DNA from 2 places in the Kocuria arenosa genome. Region 1 is predicted to be linked to the other one. Evidence: riboswitches for the same ligand, from Rfam matches in the RefSeq annotation. Region 1 holds a riboswitch; the other holds the start of a gene.
What was found. Region 1 has a riboswitch for S-adenosylmethionine ahead of ACFYE3_RS11830 (bifunctional o-acetylhomoserine/o-acetylserine sulfhydrylase). Riboswitches for the same ligand answer to the same signal wherever they lie in the genome.
Positions count from the first base shown of each region.

Region 2: linked by a shared signal. The riboswitch ahead of ACFYE3_RS16350 (O-acetylhomoserine aminocarboxypropyltransferase/cysteine synthase family protein) and the one ahead of ACFYE3_RS11830 (bifunctional o-acetylhomoserine/o-acetylserine sulfhydrylase) in region 1 are both predicted to bind S-adenosylmethionine.

Region 1 is NZ_JBHZTA010000006.1:122,136-125,998, reverse strand. It holds gene ACFYE3_RS11840 (hypothetical protein) at 77-649, opposite strand; gene ACFYE3_RS11835 (VOC family protein) at 1,296-1,934, opposite strand; SAM riboswitch class IV at 2,076-2,191, shown strand; gene ACFYE3_RS11830 (bifunctional o-acetylhomoserine/o-acetylserine sulfhydrylase) at 2,268-3,680, shown strand; gene metX (homoserine O-acetyltransferase MetX) at 3,677-3,863, shown strand, end outside.
Region 2 is NZ_JBHZTA010000011.1:68,847-72,709, forward strand. It holds gene ACFYE3_RS16340 (thiamine pyrophosphate-dependent enzyme) at 1-351, opposite strand, end outside; gene ACFYE3_RS16345 (Lrp/AsnC family transcriptional regulator) at 594-1,046, shown strand; SAM riboswitch class IV at 1,157-1,278, shown strand; gene ACFYE3_RS16350 (O-acetylhomoserine aminocarboxypropyltransferase/cysteine synthase family protein) at 1,317-2,645, shown strand; gene ACFYE3_RS16355 (cystathionine gamma-synthase) at 2,654-3,847, shown strand.

The DNA.
Region 1 (3,863 bases):
GGACGGCGCCGAGGACAGCAGGGACTGCCCACGCCGGTTCATGCGTGTCTCGTCCCTCCGGTCGGCACCGACGAGCTCAGCCCTTCTCGTGGTAGGCGTAGCTCTTCTCGCTGTCCTCGTCGTGCTTGTCCTCGTCGCCGTCGTTGTCGTCGTCCTTGTCGTCCTTGTCCTTCTGGCCGTCGTTGTCGTCGTCGTCGTCGTCGCAGTCCTCCTTGCCGTCCCGGTCGGAGTCCTTCCACGCGTGCGCGTAGTCCTCGTCCTCGTCGTCGTGCTCCCAGGTGAACTCGTGGTGGTACTTCTCGTCGTCGTCCTTCTTGCCGTTCTCGTTCTCGTCGTGGTACCAGTGCTCGCCGTCGTGCTGCCAGACGTGCTCGTGGTGGTACTTCTCCTCGTCGTCCCTCTCGCCGTTCTCGTTCTCGTCGTGGTACCAGCCGCCGTTCTTGTCGTCCCCGTCGTCCTTCTCGTCGTCCTTCGCGTTGTCCTTCTCGTCGCCGTAGTCATGCTTGTGGTCATCGCTGGATTTGCCATGGTGATGACCGTTATGCTCGTGCTCATGGCCCTCGCCCGCGAATGCGGGGGCGCCCAGCGAGCTTCCGAGGAGGGCGGCCGCGATGGCCGCACCGGCGAGAGTCTTGTGCAGATCGTTCATGGTTTCCCCTAAGGAGGGCATGACGAAGAAAGCGTCATGCACGCGAGAGAATCTATGTCAAGGCCTGTGAGATGGGCCTTCCCTGAGAACCGGGTGACACCACGGTAGAAGGGGGTTAGCGGCGCGTTCAAGAGTCCGACCAGGAGCAATGGCAACAAATCTCTGTCCCGTCGGACCTCGTTCCTCCGGGGGCGGGACGGGACGGGCCGGGGGTTCCGCGGCCTGCGCCCAGGAGTGCCCCCTGGCTGCTGACCAGTAAGTCAGTCGCGTTCCTGCAGGTCACACGGGATTCTGGAGCCGCGGGAACAACTGCCGGCCACCGCAGCAGCCCTTCCCCGAGGGGCGCGACAGGCAGGCCCCGCGGGCGCCGCCGGGGGCCCCAGGGACCATCAGCACCATGACGGTTCGACACGTTTTGTGACATCGTTGCCGGGTCACAGGACCTCCCCGAGGAGGCACTTGTTCCACGGGGCTCCAGAGCGCGCCCGGGGGGAGTCACATCGGCCCCGGCCGACGTCGATCGTGGCCGGGCCCGTCGAGTGCCCCGACGGCTGGTCGCCGACCGCGGCCATGACCACGACGAGCAGCCGCGGCTGCTGCGAGCCCGGAGGCCGCGAGCGGAGCGGCCCGGTGGGGTCGTCCGATCTCAGATGGTGACGGGGCCGTCCGGGGTGCTGAACGTGACGGAGAGCACCCCCGGGGTGCCGTCCGGATAGCGCCAGTCGACCTCGAGGTCCTCGAGCGCGGTCTCGACGGGGGCGCCCAGCCACTCGGCGACCCGTTCCGGGGCCCCGGCGATGGTCATCCCCGCGAGCCCCACGTCCGTGATCCGCGCCTGGGACGGGTGCATCTCCGGGTCGGAGTCGAAGTGGATCATGAACGGCAGCTGCGGGTCCGCGATCAGGCCCTTCACGCCGATCTGGTGCCACTCCAGGCACCGGCCGTCCGGGAACACCCGCTGGCCCGGCACGGAGTGGCGCCCGAGGCGCCGCTCGAAGGGAGTGAGGTCCTCGACCTCCACGACCCAGCCCAGCCAGCCGCCGCCGGCCTCGGACCGGGCGCGCACGGCCTGGCCGAAGGGCGCCTTCTCCGCCGCCGGGTGCTGGAGGACCTCGACGACCTCCACGTACTGGTGGTTCGTCAGCGGCAGGATCATGTTGCGGGTGCCGAAACGGGGGTGCACCCCGCCCTTGACCGGCTCGATCCCGAGCTGGTCCGCGATGCGCTCGGTGGTGGCCGCCAGGCCCTCCGGGCGGCAGGCGTAGGACACGTGGTCGACTCTCATGGGCACATCGTGCACCCTGTGAGTTTGGTCTCCAAATCGGTCCGCGACGCGCCGGGCGTCGTGCGGGCGACGCCCCGTGCCGGGTGTCACGCCCGGGTCCGGCTTGACGCCGTGACGCCCTGATCCGGAGAATGCTGTCCAGGTCATGAGCGCCAGCGTCCAAGCCCCAGCTAGCTGGCCGGCAACCCTCCACCGCGGTGGGGTGCCCTGGGTGAAGACCAGGCTCCTCGCGACCGGCGAGCGAGCAAGCGCGGGTCCCCGGCGCCCGGCCGTTCCCGGCCGCACCGACTCGACCGGGACGGGACCCCTGACCTCCGCAAGGAGTCCCACGGCATGTCCGATCTCCCCGCTTCCAGCACCGACGTCTCCGTCCCCCGCACCGGCGAGGCCGCGACCGGACGGCCCACCCCCGAGAACCCCGGGGGCTGGGCCTTCGAGACCCGGCAGATCCACGCGGGGCAGAGCCCCGACCCGGTCACCGGCTCCCGCGCCCTGCCGATCCACCAGACCACGTCCTTCGTCTTCCCCGACGCCCAGGCCGCGGCCGACCGCTTCGCGCTCGCCGAGCTCGGCCCGATCTACACGCGGATCGGCAACCCGACCACGGAGGTCGTGGAGAACCGGATCGCCGCCCTGGAGGGCGGGGTGGGCGCCCTCATGCTCAGTGCGGGGCAGTCGGCGACGACGTTCGCGGTGCTCAACGTCGCCGGCGCGGGCGACCACATCGTGGCCAGCCCCAGCCTGTACGGCGGGACCTACAACCTCTTCAAGTTCACGCTGCCCAAGCTCGGCATCGAGACCACCTTCGTGGCGGACCCCGACGACCCCGAGGCCTGGCGGCAAGCGGTCCGCCCGAACACGAAGGCCTTCTTCGCCGAGACGATCCCGAACCCGCGCAACGACGTGCTCGACATCGAGACGGTCTCCGGGATCGCCCACGACCACGAGGTGCCGCTCATCGTGGACAACACCGTGGCGACCCCCTACCTCATCCAGCCCTTCCGCTGGGGCGCGGACGTCGTGGTGCACTCTGCCACCAAGTTCCTGGGCGGGCACGGCACGGCCATCGGCGGCGTGATCGTGGACTCCGGGAACTTCGACTTCGGCCACTACCCGGAGCGCTTCCCCGGCTTCAACCAGCCGGACGAGTCCTACGGCGGACTCGTCTACGCCGAGGCCCTGGGCGCGGACGGCCCCTTCGGCGTCAACCTGTCCTACATCCTCAAGGCCCGGGTGCAGCTGCTGCGCGACCTCGGCTCGGCGATCTCCCCGTTCAACGCGTTCCTCATCGAGCAGGGCATCGAGACGCTGTCCCTGCGGATGGAGCGGCACGTGGACAACGCCGGGAAGGTGGCCCGCTGGCTCGAGGCGCGCCAGGACGTGCGCTCGGTGTCCTGGGCCGGGCTGGAGTCCTCCCCGTGGCACGAGCGGGCGCAGAAGTACGCGCCCCGGGGCGCCGGGTCCATCCTGGGCTTCGTCCTCGACGGCGGCCGGGAGGCCGGAGCCGCCTTCGTCGACGCCCTGACCCTGCACTCGAACGTCGCGAACATCGGCGACGTCCGCTCCCTCGTGATCCACCCGGCGTCCACCACGCACAGCCAGCTCCTGCCCGAGGAGCAGCTGGCCGCCGGCGTGGAGCCCGGCTTCGTGCGCCTGTCCGTGGGTCTGGAGAACATCGACGACATCCTGGCGGACCTGGAGCACGGCTTCGCCGCGGCCGCGGCCGCGCAGGGAGGACAGGAGTGACCGTGACGGTCGTGGGAGGCGCCGACGCCGGGACCGCCGTCCGCGAGGACGGCGTGCCGCGGGTGACCGGGATCGGCGAGCTGGAGCTCGAGTCGGGCTTCCGGCTGCCCGACGTCCGGATCGCCTACGAGACGTGGGGGACGCTCGCCCCGGACGGCTCCAACGCGGTCCTCGTCGAGCACG
Region 2 (3,863 bases), on a different contig from region 1:
CAGCCAGTCGCCCTCCTCGAGGCACAGGGCGGCCGCCACCTGGCAGGCCTCCTGGCCGTGGCTGGACGGGTAGACGGCCATCCGGCCCTGGCGGACCAGGGCGGAGTTTTGGTCGTTGACCCGCCGCCCGACCACCAGCTTCTCGTAGGCCTCCAGCAGGACGTCCCGGGCGGGCAGCGGGTACTCGTGGCCGGGGCCGGTGCCCTGCTCCTCGGGGGCGAGCAGCCTCCCGCTCGGGTCGACCATGCGGATCTCGCCGCGGGCCGGGAGCATGTACTGCTCCGGCGTGATGCCGAAGGTCTGGGAGGCCCGGAGGATGGGGTCCCCGGGGGTCTCGACGGTCTGGCTCATGGTGTCCCCTCGGTCGGTCCCCGGTCCGCTCGCGGGCCCGGGGAGGCAGGAAGGCTGGTGCAGCTCTGTCTCCCCAGTATGGGAACCCGGCATGGTTCGTATCCACAGAACCGGGAAAATGCAGAAGACTGAGACAGACAGTGCACTGTGCGTGGACGAAATGTTCTAGTGTGGCGTGGAGCACACGCATTCGTCCGGCGCGTTCCGGACGCTGCGACCGACCCGCCGCGAAGGAGCCCGCCGTGCCCTCGACGCCCGTGACGCTGGACGAGACCGACCGGAAGATCCTCGCGGAGCTGTCCCGGGACGCCCGGCAGTCGGTGACCGCGATCGCCGCGGCCGTGCACGTCTCCCGCGCCCACGCCTACGCCCGGATCAACCGGCTCCGGGACGAGGGGGTGATCCTGCGCTTCAGCACCGTGATCGACCCGGTGCGGGCGGGCCTGCAGGCCTCCGCCTACGTGACGCTCAAGCTCCAGCAGAACACCTGGCGGGAGCTGTGCGCCCAGCTCCGGGCGATCCCGGCCGTGCACCACATCGCCCTGGTGGGCGGGAACTTCGACGTCATGCTCCTCGTGCGGGCCGTGGACACCGTGCACCTGCGCCAGGTCATCTTCGAGCACGTCCAGCAGCTGCCCGGCGTGGTGGACACCCAGACGTTCCTGATCTTCGAGGACATCGACACGCGGGCCTGACGCCCGGGCCCGGCACGTCCGCCGCGCACGGCCGGCGTCATGAACCGTCACGGTCGTCATCTTCCGTCGCGGAGGGACACCCACTACCTCTGCGCATAGTGTTGTTCCAGCTTCACGAGACGTGACCGCCAAGCTCCGACTTGGTCACGCACCAACCCCATGCTCATTGGGTGGTTCGGATGAGGAAGCGGCCTGCATCTTCCGCGGCGTGCCCACCGGGCCGGCGCGGATGACCGGTGCGGGTAAGAGCAAGCGCACAGGAGCAGCGCCATGTCCACCCCCGTGACCGACCACGACCTCGCGACCCGGCAGATCCACGCCGGCACCCACGACCAGGTCACCCAGCGCACCCTGACGGTGCCGATCTACCAGACCGCGGCGTTCGAGTTCCCGGACTACGAGGCGGCCCGGCAGATGTTCGCGCAGACCCGGGCGGGCTTCACCTACACCCGCACCGGCAACCCCACGGTGGCCGTGCTCGAGCAGCGGATCAGCGACCTCGAGGGCGGCGCGGGCGCCGTGGCGACCGGCTCCGGGCAGTCCGCCGTGGCCGTCGCGCTGCTGGCACTGCTCGGCCAGGGCGCCGGCAAGCACCTCGTGGCCTCCGAGAAGCTCTACGGCGGGACGGTGGACCTCCTCACCGACTCCTTCGCGGACTACGGCATCGAGGTCTCCTTCGTGGACCCCACCGCCCCGGGGGCGTGGGCCGCGGCCGTGCGCCCCGACACCCGCGCGTTCCTGCTCGAGTCCATCGGCAACCCCCTGGCCACCCTCCCGGACCTGCCCGGGATCGCCGACGTCGCCCGGGCCGCCGGGGTGCCCGTCGTCGTCGACAACACCCTCGCGTCCCCGGCCCTGTACCGGCCGCTGGAGAAGGGTGCCGACATCGTGGTGCACTCGGCCACCAAGTTCCTGGGCGGGCACGGCAACGCGCTCGCCGGGGCGGTCGTGGACGGCGGGACCTTCGACTGGTCCGCGCGGCCCGACAAGTGGCCGCAGTTCACCCGGGCCCGCGCCCGCTGGGGAGGGCTGAGCCTGGTCGACAAGTGCGCCGGGGCCAGCCCCTACCTGCACCTCGTCCGCGCCAAGTACGTGCACGACCTCGGGACCACGCTGTCCCCGTTCAACGCCAGCCAGATCCTGCAGGGCACCGAGACCCTGGACCTGCGCGTGGCCCGCCACACGGCCTCCGCGCTGGAGGTGGCCGAGTTCCTGGCGGAGCACCCCGCCGTCGCCCGCGTCCACCACCCCGGCGTGCCCGGGGACCCGGGCGCCGGGATCGCGGTCCGCGACTTCCCGCGCGGGACCGGCTCCGTGTTCTCCTTCGACCTCGCCGCCCCGGACGACGCCGTGGGCCCGTTCATCGACGCGCTGCGGCTGTTCAAGCTGGTCGCCAACATCGGCGACACCCGCAGCCTCGTGGCCCACCCGGCGGCGATGACGCACTGCCGCCTGACCCCCGAGCAGCGCCGGGCCGGCGGGATCGCCGAGACCACGATCCGGCTGTCGATCGGCCTCGAGTCCCCCCAGGACCTCGTGGCCGACCTCGGCCAGGCCCTCGACACCGTCGTCGCCACCGTCCAGACCTCCCGGAAGTGAGCACCGCCATGACGTCCTCCACCGAGACCCGCACCCGCCACCGGGGCTTCACGACCACCGCCGTCCACGCCGGCCAGGAGCCCGACCCGCTGACCGGGGCGGTCATCCCGCCGATCTACCAGACCTCCACGTTCGCCCAGGACGGGATCAACGTGCTGCGCGCCGGGCACGAGTACAGCCGCGGCTCCAACCCCACCCGCAGCGGCTTCGAGGAGCAGCTCGCGGCCCTGGAGCGCGGCGAGCGCGGGTTCGCGTTCGCCTCGGGGATCGCCGCCGAGGACGCCCTGCTGCGCGCGGTGCTGCGCCCGGGCGACCACATCGTGCTCGGCGCCGACGGCTACGGCGGCACCAACCGGCTGATCACCACGGTCCTCGCCCCGTGGGAGATCGCGCACACGCCCGTGGAGATCACGGACCTCGACGCGGTCCGCGCGGCCGTGCGGCCCGGCGCCACGAGGGTGCTGTGGCTCGAGACGCCGTCCAACCCGCTGCTCGGCATCGCCGACGTCGCGGCCTGGGCGCAGCTGGCCCGGGACGCTGGGGCGCTGCTCGTCGTCGACAACACCTTCGCGTCCCCGTACCTGCAGAACCCCCTCGAGCTCGGCGCGCACGCCGTGGTGCACTCCACCACCAAATACATCGGCGGGCACTCCGACGTGCTCGGCGGCGCCGTGGTCGTCGGGACGGCCGAGTGGCGGGGCGCCCCGCTCACGGAGGCGGTCGGCTTCCAGCAGTTCGCCGCCGGCGCCGTGGCGGGCCCTCAGGACAGCTACCTGGCCGCCCGCGGGCTCAAGACCCTGAGCCTGCGGATGGAGCGCCACCAGGACAACGCGCAGCGGATCGCCGAGTGGCTCCTCGAGCGCCCGGAGGTCTCGCGGGTGCTCTACCCGGGGCTGCCCGAGCACCCCGGCCACGCGCTCGCCGCCGTGCAGATGCGCGGCTTCGGCGGGATGGTCTCCTTCCGGCTCGCCGGCGGGGAGGCCGCGGCCCGCGCGGTGGCGGAGGGCACCCGGCTGTACTCGCTGTCGGTGAGCCTGGGCGGGGTGGAGTCCCTGATCTGCTACCCCTCGGAGATGACGCACGCCTCCGTCCGGGGCACCGCGCTGGCCGTGCCCGTGGACCTGGTGCGGCTCTCGGTGGGCATCGAGGACGTCGAGGACCAGCTGGAGGACCTCGACCGCGCGCTCGCCGACGTCTCCTGACCCGGCGGCCCGCCGC